Regions from separate parts of the Janibacter sp. DB-40 genome, predicted to be linked through region 2. Evidence: predicted binding sites of a transcription regulator. Region 2 holds the regulator's gene; each other region holds the start of a gene.
The links. The regulator LexA, encoded in region 2, represses DNA repair genes until DNA is damaged. The targets are predictions, from matches to a motif close to TCGAACANNTGTTCGA.
Positions count from the first base shown of each region.

Region 1 (4,312 bases), 900 kb from region 2:
GTGCCGATGCGCGAGGCGTTGGCCTGCCCGAAGAGGTCGACCTCCAGCGCCGTGTTGATCGAGGTCATCAGGCGCTGCTCGGCGATGAGCCCCGGGTCGTTCGTGCGCTCGGTCCGGGCCATCCTCACTCGAGGGTTGTCGTCGACCCAGGCGTAGAGCTCCGGCGACCCGAAGAGGAAGGACGTGGTCAGGGGATGCTCGGGGTCCAGGGCGCCGGCCGCGTCGAGGGCGAGTACCCCGTCGGAGAACATCTCGGTCCACAGGCGCAGCCCGCGGTGCTCCGTCAGGGCGGCCAGGGCGGCGTCCGGGACGGCCCCGATCCCCATCTGCAGGGTGGCGCCGTCGGGGACCCTCGCGGCGACGCTGCGCCCGATGGTCTGCGCGTCCTCGCCGAGGGTCGGCGGGGCGCCCGGGGAGGGGAGCGGCTCGTCGCACTCGACGGCCAGGTCGACGTCCTCGAGGGGCACCAGGGCGTCCCCGTGCGTGTACGGCATGCGGTTGTTGACAACGGCCACGACGAGACCACCACGGGCGCGGCAGGCCTCGAGCGCCGCGGGCAGGATGTTGACCTCCAGGCCGAGGGAGAGGTGCCCATCGCGCGGCGGTGCACAGTGCAGCACGACCGCGTCGACCGGCAGGCGTTCGCGGAAGAGGACCGGGACCAGGGACAGGCGGCTGGGCACGTAGCTCAGGCCCGGCCGTCGACGCTGGCCGGGCCCGACGAAGCTCGTCTCGAGGGTGACTCCCTCGCGGTCGGGCAGGCCGGGGGGCCCGTTGAGGACGTTGAGGACGTAGGAGTGCACGTGCTCGTCGAGCACGCGCACGGCCTCCCAGGGCACGCTGTGGTTGCCGGAGACGACGACTCGGGGCGTCGCGGGAAGGGCGCGGAAGGCGGTGGCGAGGGCGGCGGTGTCGACGGTCTGCACGGACACATCCTCGCGTGGGACGGTGGGAGCGTGCCACAGCGGATGTTCGTCGCGGTCGTGCCGCCGCAGGAGGTGCTCGAGGAGCTGGCCGACTTCCTGGCGCCCCGGGAGGGGATGCCGTGGATCGACCCCGGGCAGTGGCACCTGACGCTGGCCTTCATGCCCTCGGTGCCCCAGGCCCGGGAGGACGAGCTCGTCGAGCACCTCGACTCGGCGGCAGCACGGGTCGCCCCCTTCGACGTGCAGCTCGGGGGAGCCGGGTGCTTCCCCGACCCCACCCGGGCGAAGGTGCTGTGGCTCGGGGTCGACGCCGCGGCGGGGGAGTCGCTCACGAGACTGGCGACCGGGGCTCGGGCCGCCGCGAACGTCTCCGGGGCGACGCCGGACGGCAGGGCCTTCGTGCCGCACCTGTCCCTGGCCCGCCTGAAGAGGCCGATCGAGGCGACGAGGTGGTTGCGCGTGCTGGAGACCTTCCGCTCCTCGCCGTGGCGGGTGCGCGAGATCGAGCTCGTCGCCTCCCACCTGGGGGAGGGCCCGAGGCGTCGCCCCCGGTACGAGACGGTGGCCCGGGCCGCCCTGTCGGGGGAGTGAGCGGACACTCGTGCGGTCCCGTGCGGCGTGTCGGCGCGTCGGATACTGACCTCGAACACGTGTTCGGGTAGCGTCGTGCACAGGTGCCCATCCGACAGCATCGGTGTCCACAGCCCCACGGCAGCTGCGGACCGTTGTCGGTGGTGGCTCCTAGCGTCTGACCAGACAAGCACGAGACGTCCGACAGTGCGGATCCGGTCGCCGGTGGGCGCGCCCGACACGATGACAAGGAAGGTGTGGCATGGCTGAGGTCACGACCATCGACAGCAAGCTCCACGAGCAGAAGCTCAAGTCCCTCGACAGCGTCATGGGGCAGATCGAGAAGGCACACGGCAAGGGCGCGGTCATGCGCCTCGGCGATGACGTGCGCCCTCCGATCGCCACCATCCCGACGGGGTCGATCTCCCTCGACGTCGCCCTCGGCATCGGCGGCCTGCCCCGCGGTCGTGTCGTCGAGATCTACGGTCCCGAGTCCTCCGGCAAGACGACCGTGGCCCTGCACGCCGTGGCCAACGCGCAGAAGGCCGGCGGCATCGCGGCCTTCATCGACGCCGAGCACGCGCTCGACCCCGAGTACGCGAAGAAGCTCGGTGTCGACACCGACGCCCTCCTGGTCAGCCAGCCGGACACCGGTGAGCAGGCCCTGGAGATCGCCGACATGCTGATCCGCTCCGGTGCGCTCGACATCATCGTCGTCGACTCCGTCGCCGCGCTCGTGCCCCGTGCCGAGATCGAGGGCGAGATGGGTGACAGCCACGTCGGTCTGCAGGCTCGCCTGATGAGCCAGGCGCTGCGCAAGATCACCGGTGCGCTCAGCACGTCCGGGACGACGGCCATCTTCATCAACCAGCTCCGCGAGAAGATCGGCGTGATGTTCGGCTCACCCGAGACGACCACGGGTGGCAAGGCGCTGAAGTTCTACGCGTCGGTGCGCCTGGACGTCCGGCGCATCGAGACCCTCAAGGACGGGACCGACCCGGTCGGCAACCGCACCCGGTGCAAGGTCGTGAAGAACAAGGTCTCGCCGCCGTTCAAGCAGGCCGAGTTCGACATCCTCTACGGCCAGGGCATCTCCCGTGAGGGCGGCCTGATCGACATGGGCGTCGAGCACGGCTTCGTCCGCAAGGCCGGCGCCTGGTACACCTACGATGGCGACCAGCTGGGGCAGGGCAAGGAGAATGCGCGCAAGTTCCTCAAGGACAACCCGCAGCTCTCCGACGAGATCGAGCTGAAGATCAAGAACAAGCTCGGCATCGGTGTCGCCCCCGTCGAGGACGAGGCCAAGGAGTCGGCCGAGGTCCCCGTCGACTTCTGAGCCGGTCATGAGCGATCACGACACCACGGAGACCGCCCCGCGCACGCTCGAGCAGCTGCGCGCGGCGGTCTCCGCCATCGAGGACGGATCCGCTGAGGCACCCGGCGGGCCCACGCCGGCTGAGGTGCGCAGGCCGCCCGCGGCCGGGGCCTCGAAGCCCCCCGCAGGCGAGTCGCCGAGGATCCCCCCACCCGACCCGAAGGCCACGGACGAGGACGCGGACCCGTACGCGGTCGCTCGCGCCGTCGTGCTGCGGCTGCTCACCGGGGCGCCGAAGTCGCGCTCCGAGCTGGAGAAGGCGCTGCGCCGCAAGGGCTGCCCCGACGACGTCGCGGCCGAGGTGCTCGACCGCTACGAGGAGGTCGGCCTCGTCGACGACGAGGCCTACGCCCAGACGTTCGTGCGGTCCAAGCAGGCCGGTCGCGGGTTGGCCCGACGGGCCCTCTCGCACGAGCTGCGGAAGAAGGGCGTCGACGAGGAGCTCGCCCGATCGGTCCTCGACGAGATCGATCCCGAGGACGAGCGTGCCCGCGCCCACGAGCTGGTGGAGAAGAAGCTGCGCTCGATGCACGGCCTCGACCGGGCCGTCCAGACCCGGCGCCTGGCCGGCATGCTCGCCCGCAAGGGGTACGGCCCGGAGGTGGCCCGGCTCGTCATCAACGAGGCGCTCGACGCCCGGCCCGAACACCAGCGGGACTGATGAGCGAGCGGGTGCCCGTGGAGGACGTCCTCGCACGTCGGATGCGGGCGCACGGGCTCACGGAGCGAGTGCCGGTGGATCGGCTCGCCGAGGTCGTCGGGGCCTGCGGCGTGCAGGACAGCCCGCCCGGGGCGGCGCTGCTCGCGATCCACGCCCGGGTGGAGGGACTCACGTCCGAACACCTCGACCGGGCGATCACCGAGGACAAGGTCGTGGTGCGGACCTGGGCCATGCGCGGGGCGCCCTTCCTCGTGCCGACCGTCGATGCGGCCGTCTTCACGACCGGGGTGCTCCCACCCACCGAGTCGGCCAGGGAGCAGCTGATCCTCGGGGTGCGTGAGGCATTGCGTTCCCTGGGGATGGGACTGGACGAGGCCGTGACGGCGACACGCGCCGAGACCGTTGCGGTGCTGTCCGGGCGGCGCCTGCCCATCGGGGAGCTCGGGGCCGAGATCTCGGCGCGGATCGCGCCGACCCTCGCGCCACGACGGCGCGAGCGGTGGCGCGCAGAGGGGCCGTACGCGCAGGGTCAACCGCTGGGGGAGGCCGTCGTCCACTTCTGCCTGCGCATCCTCACCCTGGAGCAGGTGGTCTGCTTCGCGCCGCGGGAGGGAGCCTCGTACCCCTTCGTCCTCGTCGACGAATGGCTCGGTCGGGCCGTCCCGCATGCGCCACCGGATCAGGCGCGAACGGAGCTCGTCCGCCGGTACCTGCGGTGCCACGGCCCGTCCACGCGTGCAGAGCTCGCCGCGTGGCTGGGGGTGCGTGCCGGTGACGCCA
Region 1 covers NZ_CP120360.1:2,081,564-2,085,875, reverse strand. The annotation lists gene PVE36_RS09880 (acetyl-CoA hydrolase/transferase C-terminal domain-containing protein) at 1-926, opposite strand, end outside; gene thpR (RNA 2',3'-cyclic phosphodiesterase) at 957-1,517, shown strand; gene recA (recombinase RecA) at 1,759-2,832, shown strand; gene PVE36_RS09865 (regulatory protein RecX) at 2,840-3,532, shown strand; gene PVE36_RS09860 (winged helix DNA-binding domain-containing protein) at 3,532-4,312, shown strand, end outside.
Region 1: the regulator LexA is predicted to act here: its motif matches at 1,569-1,584, upstream of recA (recombinase RecA).

Region 2 (4,312 bases):
GGCCGGCACCTTGAGCAGGTCCTCGGTCGTGACCGCGTGGATCCGGCGGTGGCTCGTCGGGTCGAGCGGACGGATGACGACGTCCGGGTTGGAGGTCGCCGCACGGATCAGGTCGGGGATGAGCGCGACACCGAGACCGGCGGCGACGAACCCCTGGACCGCGACGTAGTCCTCGGTCTCGAAGGCGACCTTGGGCGCGAACCCCGCGTTGTTGGCGATCTGGAGCAGGTGCCCACGGCAGCGGGCGCACCCGGCGATCCAGTCCTCGTCGGTCAGGTCGGTCATCGCGATGACCTCCTGCCCGGCGAGGGGGTGGTCGCGGGGGAGGGCGACGCGCACCTCCTCCTCGAGCAGGGGGTGGACGGCGAAGCCCTCGAGGTCCTCCCCACGGGCGATGTCGCTGCCGTCGTAGGAGAAGGCGACCGCGAGGTCGACCTCACCGGAGCGCAGCGCGGCGATCGACTCGGGTGGTTCGGCCTCGGCGAACTGCACCGACAGGTCCGGGTACTGCTTGCGCACGGCGGCGAGCGCGCGGGGGACGAGCGTGACCGACGAGGAGGGGAAGGCCATGAGGCGCACCCGGCCGGAGCGCAGCCCGGCGATCGCGGCGACCTCCTCCTCGGCCGCGTCGAGCGCGGCGAGGACGGGTGCGGCGTGACGGGCCAGGACGCTGCCGGCCTCGGTCAGGCGCACGGAGCGACCGACCTTCTCGACGAGCACGGTGCCGGTGCGCTGCTCGAGCCGCTTGACCATCTGGGAGACGGCCGGTTGCGAGTAGCCGAGGGCGAGGGCAGCGGCGGTGAAGCTGCCCTCCTCGGCGATGGCGCGCATCACGCGCAGCCCTGCGGCGTCGATCATGCCGCCATGCTAAGCCGTGGGTGGTGGATCAGAGGTGCGGGTAGGTCGCATACTGAGCGGGTGATCGAGGACATCGCCCGCGTGCTGTCGGCGGGACCGGCGCTGGTGCTCACGGGAGCCGGCATGTCCACCGACTCCGGCATCCCCGACTACCGCGGCCCGGACGGCCAGCGGAAGGTCACGCCCATGCACCTCTCGGAGTTCGTCGCCAGCAGCGAGGCGCGGCGACGGTACTGGGCGCGCAGCTTCGTCGGCTGGCGCCGCTTCCACGCGGCCCGGCCCAACGCCGCGCACCATGCCGTCACCCGCCTGCAGGAGCTCGGAGCGGTGGGCCCGCTGATCACGCAGAACGTCGATGGCCTGCACCAGGCCGCCGGCACCCGCGAGGTCGTCGAGCTGCACGGCAACCTCGTCGACGTCGTCTGCCTCACCTGCGACGCGCGGGTCGCCCGTCCCGTCCTCGACGAGCGGATGGCCGCGGAGAACCCCGACTTCGACGTCGACAGCGACGAGATCCGACCGGACGGCGACGTGCGGCTCGACGCCGTGGACGTCGAGCGGTTCCGGGTACCGATCTGCACCTCGTGCGGACAGGACACGCTCAAGCCGGACGTCGTCTTCTTCGGGGGAGCGGTGGACAAGCCGAAGGTCCAGCACTGCTTCGACCTGACCGACCAGGCGCCGAGCCTGCTTGTGCTCGGCAGCTCGCTGCAGGTGATGTCCGGCCTGCGCTTCGTGCGCCGGGCGGCCAAGCGTGGGATCCCGGTCGCGCTGATCACCCGGGGGCCGAGCCGGGGCGACGACCTCGTCGACCACCGCGTCGACGGGGAGCTGGCCGACTCCCTTCGCTCCCTGACGCAGTCGTTGGACCGGGTGGCCGCGAGCGCCTGAGCCGGGTCAGCGCAGCGCGGCCCTGACGACCTCGGGGTCGGGGTTGGTGTGCACCTCGTCGCCGATGCGCACGGTCGGGACGGTCTCGTTGCCGCCGTTGACCGAGCGGACGAAGGCGGCCGCGTCGTCGTCCGCCCAGATGCTGACCCAGGTGGCCTTGTCCTTGTCCTTGCCCAAGGCGCCGCGCAGGCGCAGGCAGAACACGCACCCGGGCCGCCAGTAGATGACGACGGGGAACTCGCTGCGCCTCGCCTCGACCTTGGCGTGACCCGGCCCCCCGCGGCCGTTGAGCGGGGAGAGCCACCACGCGAAGACGAGGACGACGACGAACAGCACGAGGTCGGACCCGTCGCCACTGCGCACCCCTTGGGCCGCGAGCACGATGCCCGCGACGAGAAGGGCGAGTGCGGATCCCCATCTGCGCATGGGGCGATTGTGCCTCAGAGGCTGCGCAGGACCGCCGTCACCTTGCCCAGCACCGTCGCGTGGTCGCCGTCGATCGGCTCGAAGGCCGGGTTGTGGGGGAGCAGCCAGACGTGGCCGTCCTTGCGCTTGAAGGTCTTGACCGTCGCCTCGTTGTCGAGCATCGCCGCGACGATGTCGCCGTTGTCGGCATCGGGCTGCTGACGCACGACGACCCAGTCGCCGTCGCAGATGGCCGCGTCGACCATCGAGTCGCCGACGACCTTGAGCAGGAAGAGGGAGCCCTCGCCGACGACCTGCTTGGGCAGCGGGAAGACGTCGTCGACGAGCTCCTCGGCGGTGATCGGCACGCCGGCGGCGATCTCACCCAGGACCGGCACGTAGCTGGCCTCGGGCCGCTCGTCGCCGGAGCCGGTGAGGTCGACGTCCTCGTCCTGCGCGGTGGCGCCACCGCGCATGCCGCCGAAGTCGGCGGTGTCGGCGATGACCGCCTCGGCGTCCGCATCGGGGGAGATGACCTCGATCGCGCGGGGGCGGTTGGGGTCGCGGCGCAGGTAGCCCTTGCGCTCGAGGGAGGAGAGCTGGTGGGCGACCGAGCTGGGGCTGGTCAGGCCGACGAGCTGCCCGATCTCTCGCAGGCTCGGCGGGTAGCCGCGGGTCGCGACGGCGGTGCGGATGACCTCGAGCACCTTGCGCTGCCGGGCCGTGAGGCCGTCACCGGAGTCCCGCTCCGGGAGGTGGCGCACGGTGCCGTCGTCGCCGCCGGAGTCCGTGCTTATGTCCTTGCCGCTGCCCTTGCTCATCTCGACCCTTCCGTCCGGTGTCACCAGCGTTGTCGGTGGTCGCTGGTCAACTTCTCGGTAGTGGAGACAGTAGGACGATCGAACAGGTATTTCAAACATGTGTTCGAGCGTGTTGTTGATCTTCTTCGAACATCCGTGCTAGACATCGTACAGACGTTCTATCGAACACCGGTTCGATAGGACACGCCACGAGGAGGACCAGATGACCGCACTCACCGTCACCCACGGCGCGCCGGTCGGTGCGCCCGCAGTCCGACCGACCCGCACCCGCCACCTGCACTCCGTCCCCACGGGCGACGCGGTCGGCACCCCGACGAAGGGGGCGGTGCGGCTGACCCGCCGCGGTCGCCTCACGATGACCCTCACCACGGTGGCCCTCGCCTCGGTCGCCGGCGCGGGGATGGCCTTCGGTGGCCCTTCCGCCTCGCCGCAGGAGGTCACCGTCGAGTCGGGGCAGACCCTGACCTCGATCGCCGCGGTTGAGATGACCGGCGTCCCCACCGACGATGCGATCGCCCAGATCCGTCAGGCCAACGACCTGGCCACGAGCCACGTGCACGCGGGGCAGACCCTGGTCATCCCCACCCCCTGAGAACCTCCCGGGCCCATCGACCCAGCCCGGGCCGGCAGTCGGCCACCTCCGCATCCCGGAGGTGGCCGACGTGCGTGTCAGGGGTGCTCGAGGTGCCGACGGGGGTCGGTCGAGGCGCCGCGCTCGAGTGTGTCGGCGAGCTGATCCCCGGCATTCCGGCCCTGTGTGCAGGTCGGTGACCGCTCACCGACGGCGCCACGCCGGGGACTTGCATCCGTTGTGTGACAGGGGTCTAATGGTCACTACATCTAGTGGTTACACAGATGTCATTCGTCCACATCTAGTACACAGGATGAGTTCGGTTCTCCACAGGATTCGGGGAATCGTCCCCATCCCGTCCACCGTTTCATCCACAGGCACACCCCTACGAACCGAGAGGAGTCGGGCCATGCACTGTCCCTTCTGCCGGCACACCGACTCCCGGGTCATCGACAGCCGGACCACCGACGACGGCAGCGCGATCCGCCGCCGCCGCCAGTGCCCGGAGTGCTCCCGGCGCTTCACCACGCTGGAGAGCGCGAGCCTGTCGGTGACCAAGCGGTCGGGTGCTGCCGAGCCGTTCAGCCGGGCCAAGGTGCTCGCCGGTGTCCGCAAGGCCTGTCAGGGCCGCCCGGTCACCGAGGACCAGCTCGCCCTCCTCGCCCAGCGCGTGGAGGAGAGCATCCGCTCGCAGGGCAGCGCCGAGATCGACGCCCACGAGGTGGGCATGGCGATCCTGCCGCCCCTGCGGGACCTGGACGAGGTC
Region 2 covers NZ_CP120360.1:1,182,226-1,186,537, forward strand. The annotation lists gene PVE36_RS05640 (LysR family transcriptional regulator) at 1-858, opposite strand, end outside; gene PVE36_RS05645 (NAD-dependent protein deacetylase) at 919-1,749, shown strand; gene PVE36_RS05650 (glutaredoxin domain-containing protein) at 1,756-2,175, opposite strand; gene lexA (transcriptional repressor LexA) at 2,190-2,975, opposite strand; gene PVE36_RS05660 (LysM peptidoglycan-binding domain-containing protein) at 3,178-3,567, shown strand; gene nrdR (transcriptional regulator NrdR) at 3,956-4,312, shown strand, end outside.

Region 3 (4,312 bases), 570 kb from region 2:
GGCCTCGTCAAGTTCGTCTTCTTCCCGTGACGGCCTGGCTCGACCCGACGATCCTCGCTCTCGGGATGGCCGTGGGGATCGGAGCGTTCGTCCAGTCCTCGATCGGCTTCGGCATCGCGGTCGTCTCGGCGCCGCTGGTCGTCGTGGTCGAGCCGCAGCTGATGCCGGTGTCGTTGATGGTGTGCGCGATCTTCCTGCCCTTCGTGCAGCTCGCGAGCGGACCGCGGGAGATCTCCTGGCAGCCGCTCGGCTGGTCCCTCGTGGCCCGCCTGCTGGCCACACCCCTGGGCATCGTCATCGTGGCCGTGACCTCCGCCGACGCCATCGCCCTGCTCGTCGGGGTGCTCATCCTGGTCACCGTGGCCGTCTCGGTCAGGGCCGTGGACATCCGGCCCACCAGGGGCAGCATGCTGACCGCTGGGGGCATCAGCGGGGTCTCCGGGACCGCCGCGTCGATCGGTGGCCCCTTCATGGCGCTGGCGATGCAGCACGAACCACCGCACCGCCTGCGCGCCACCCTGGCCGTCTTCTTCATCGTCGGGACGGGCGTGAGCCTCGCGGGACTGGCCCTGGCCGGTCAGGTGAGCGCCGAGCAGCTGCGGGCCGGGGTCACGTGGTGGCCCTTCGTCGTCGCGGGGCACCTGCTGGCGGGGCCGGTGCGCTCGCGGCTGGACGCGAGGGCCCTGCGCCGGGTCGTCCTGGCCTTCTGCGTCGTGGCCAGCCTCGGCGTCATCCTCCGCACCCTGCTCTAGCCTCGTCCCGTGCCGATCACCATCACCGACCCCGGGGACGAACGCCTGCGCGACTTCGTCGGGCTGACCGACGTGAAGATGCGACGCCTCCTCGAGCCGGCCGGGGGGCTCTACCTCGCCGAGAGCGAGAAGGTCATCCGCCGCGCCCTCTCCACCGGTCACGAACCACGCGCCTTCCTCATGGGGGAGCGGTGGTTGACCGACCTCGCCGACATCGTCGAGGAGGCGGAGGCGAAGGGGGTCCCGGTCTACACCGGGACGGCGGAGGTGATCGAGGGGATCACCGGGTACAACCTGCACCGCGGTGCGCTGGCCTCGATGCACCGACCGCAGCTGCCGTCGCTGGCCCAGGTGCTCGACGGAGCCCGCCGCGTGCTCGTGATCGAGGACGTCGTCGACCACACCAACGTCGGTGCCGTCTTCCGTTCTGCTGCGGCGCTGGGGACGGACGCCGTCCTCGTGACACCCAGGTGTGCCGACCCGCTCTACCGGCGGGCCATCCGGGTCTCGATGGGCACGGTCTTCCAGGTGCCGTGGACACGGATCGACCCGTGGCCCGGCGGCATCGAGGCACTGCGCGAGGCCGGGTTCACGGTGGCGGCACTGGCGTTGGCGCCGGACGCGGTCGGGCTCGACGAGCTGTCGGCCGACCCGCCCGAGCGCCTCGCGCTGGTCCTGGGCACCGAGGGCGACGGGCTGGCGCGCCGGACACTCGGGCAGGTCGACCTCACGGTGACGATCCCGATGACCGGCGTGGTCGACTCGCTCAACGTCGCGGCCGCGGGAGCCGTGGCCGCGTGGGAGCTGCGGGTGCGCTGACCCGCAGCCCCGTCGGCCCACGGCCCCGCCGGACTGCAGCCGCGCTCAGGCCTGGTAGGTGCCGGTGATGACGGCCCGGCCGAGCGTGTGTGGCAGGTAGGTGAACGCCGCGACCGTGCAGCTGACGTCGCCGTCGATGCCGAGACCACCCGGCTCGACGTCGAGGGCGTGCACAGCGAAGAAGTAGCGGTGCACCATGTCGCCCTCCGGCGGGGCGGCCCCGCCGAAGTCCCGAGTGCCGTTGTCGGTGGTGGTCATGAAGGCGCCCTCGGGGAGGTTCGCGCCACCCTCGGCCCCGGCGTCCGCCGGCAGCGAGGTCGTGTCCGCGGGCAGGTCGACCACGGTCCAGTGCCAGAAGCCGGCCGGAGTGGGGGCGTCCGGGTCGAAGCAGGAGACAGCGAAGCTCTTCGTCCCCTCCGGCGCGCCGGACCAGGACAGCTGCGGACTGCGGTTGCCGCCGGAGGCGACCTGTGCGTCGGGCAGGGTCCCGCCGTCGACGAAGTCCTCGCTGGTGACGTCGAAGGACGCCGTGGCCGGGAGCATCTCGTAGGGGTCTGGTGCAGTCGGTCGTGTGAAGTCCATGGTCCCGACCCTAGATGCTCCACTCGGTGGTTCGGAGGATGCCGCTCTTGACATCGACTCGAACACCTGTTCGAATGGACCATGAGCAAACCCATCCCATGAGGAGGGACGATCGTGACCGTGCCAGTCGACACCGACAGTCCGCGTGGTCTTGCGGCCGAGGGCGGGACGGCCGACGTGGTCGCGGGTCTTCCCGGGATGGCGGAGCTGTTGGGCGATACCCGTGAGTGGCTCTCGGGGCTGACGGACGTGGTCGGACTGACCCGGGCGGAGTGCCTGCAGGTGGTCACGGTGGCGGAGGAGATCAAGTCCGCTGTCTCGGCGGTCCAGGCGCGGGCGACGGTGCACTTCGTGGAGCAGGTGGAGCAGGACGCGTCAGCCGCTCGGGTGCGTGAGGAGATCACGCGCGGCGAGGCGCGTCGGCGGCACAGCGCGGCGCGCAGCGAGGTCGCTCTGGCGCGGCGGTGCTCGCCGGTGCAGGCCGATCGGCACGTGGCCACGGCACGGGCCTGGTGCTCCGTCCTGCCACAGACGATGTCCGCGTTGACTGCCGGACGGGTCAGCGAGTCCAGGGCGGGTCTCGTCGCCCAGGAGACGACCTGCTTGTCACCACAGGACCGCAGAGAGGCCGATCGCCGCCTGGCCGGGGACCTGACCGGGTTGGGGGACCGCGCGCTGCGGGGCGCCGCCCACCGGGCGTGCACCGGGATCGACCCGGCCAGTGTGGTCAGGCGCAACGAGAGGGCCGTGGCCTCCCGCAGGGTGAGCACGCGCCCGGCGCCGGACGGGATGGCGTGGCTCTCGGTCCTGGGTCCGCTCACCGACGTCGTCGGTGCCCACGCGTCGCTGACTGCGGCGGAGGCGACGCGATTCGTCGTGACGGGTGATTCGCAGGTGGACGCTGAGCGCGCTGCAGACGAGCGCAGCCGGGGTGCATGGATGGCCGACACCGCACTGGAGCGTCTGTCCGGACGGGACGAGGGGCGGGCCCAGCCCGTCGAGGTCGGTCTGGTCATGAGCGACACGACGTTCCTGCCCACCCATGGGGACCCGGGCGACGACGACCCGGTGGCCGGCAATGCGGGCGGCGGAGTCGCGGGCCACGGGACCGGGGGTGATGGCGCGACCGGGCATGGCGCGGGCCGCCGAGCCCGGGGCGACGGGGCGGTCGAGGTGCCCGGATGGGGCGCCCTTCCGCCGCACAGCGCCCGCGAGCACCTGACCCGCCTCCTGGACGAGTTGGAGTCTGCCGAGTCAGAGGACGAGCGCAGCTCGGGGATCTGGTTGCGCCGGCTCTTCACCACACCGGACGGACGGAACCTGGTCGCGATGGAGTCACGACAACGGTTCCACAGCGGCGCTCTGCGCGCTCTGATCGCCCTGCGGGACGCCACCTGCCGCGTCCCATGGTGCGATGCCCAGACCAGGCAGGTCGACCACGCCCACCCCGCGGCGGACGGCGGCCCTACCAGTGCGGGCAACGGGTGGGGTCTGTGCGAACGGCACAACCTCGACAAGGAAGCCCGGGGCTGGCGAGCCACTGTCACGTCCACCGGGCTCGATCCCGGCGACCGGCCCCACGAGGTCAACCTGACCACCACCCACGGACAGGACCATCCCTGTCCCGCGCCACCCCTGCTCGGGGTGGGGCGCGACATCCCGCATCCGCGTGAGCCGGTGCCGCCGGCCCTGACCCACTCCCGCCTCGAGGTACACCTCGACGGACTCCACGCGGCCTAGCGCACGAGCCGGTCGAGGAGCCGTTGCACCTCGCTCGCCGGGTCCTCGGTCAGGCCGCTGTGCACCGGCCCGGGCCGCACCACCGTCGAGCGGGGCGCACTGAGCCAGCCGAAGCGCCGTCCGTCGTCCCCGAGGCGGGGGCGGCCGCCCCCTTCGCGTCCGGCCGCGACGTCGCAGACGACCTGCAGCGCCGCGTCGAGCTCATCCGGGTCCAGGCTGGGCGCGAAGGCCGCCAGCCGGGCGTGGTCGACGGCGAACGCGGCCTCGAGGTGGTCCGCCGCCTGGCAGCGCAGCACGATGCCGACGTTGATGAACTCCTCGCGCTCGGCGTCGGGGACGCAGCGGAGCACGACGTACTGGTAGGGCATGCGGGTCATCGCCCACCTCCGGGCAGCCAGGCGTCGGGGCGGTCACGACGG
Region 3 covers NZ_CP120360.1:1,748,503-1,752,814, reverse strand. The annotation lists gene PVE36_RS08300 (sulfite exporter TauE/SafE family protein) at 1-30, shown strand, start outside; gene PVE36_RS08295 (sulfite exporter TauE/SafE family protein) at 27-752, shown strand; gene PVE36_RS08290 (RNA methyltransferase) at 762-1,571, shown strand; gene PVE36_RS08285 (YbhB/YbcL family Raf kinase inhibitor-like protein) at 1,617-2,153, opposite strand; gene PVE36_RS08280 (HNH endonuclease signature motif containing protein) at 2,268-3,893, shown strand; gene PVE36_RS08275 (DUF3037 domain-containing protein) at 3,890-4,270, opposite strand; gene PVE36_RS08270 (HipA family kinase) at 4,267-4,312, opposite strand, start outside.
Region 3: the regulator LexA is predicted to act here: its motif matches at 2,212-2,227, upstream of PVE36_RS08280 (HNH endonuclease signature motif containing protein).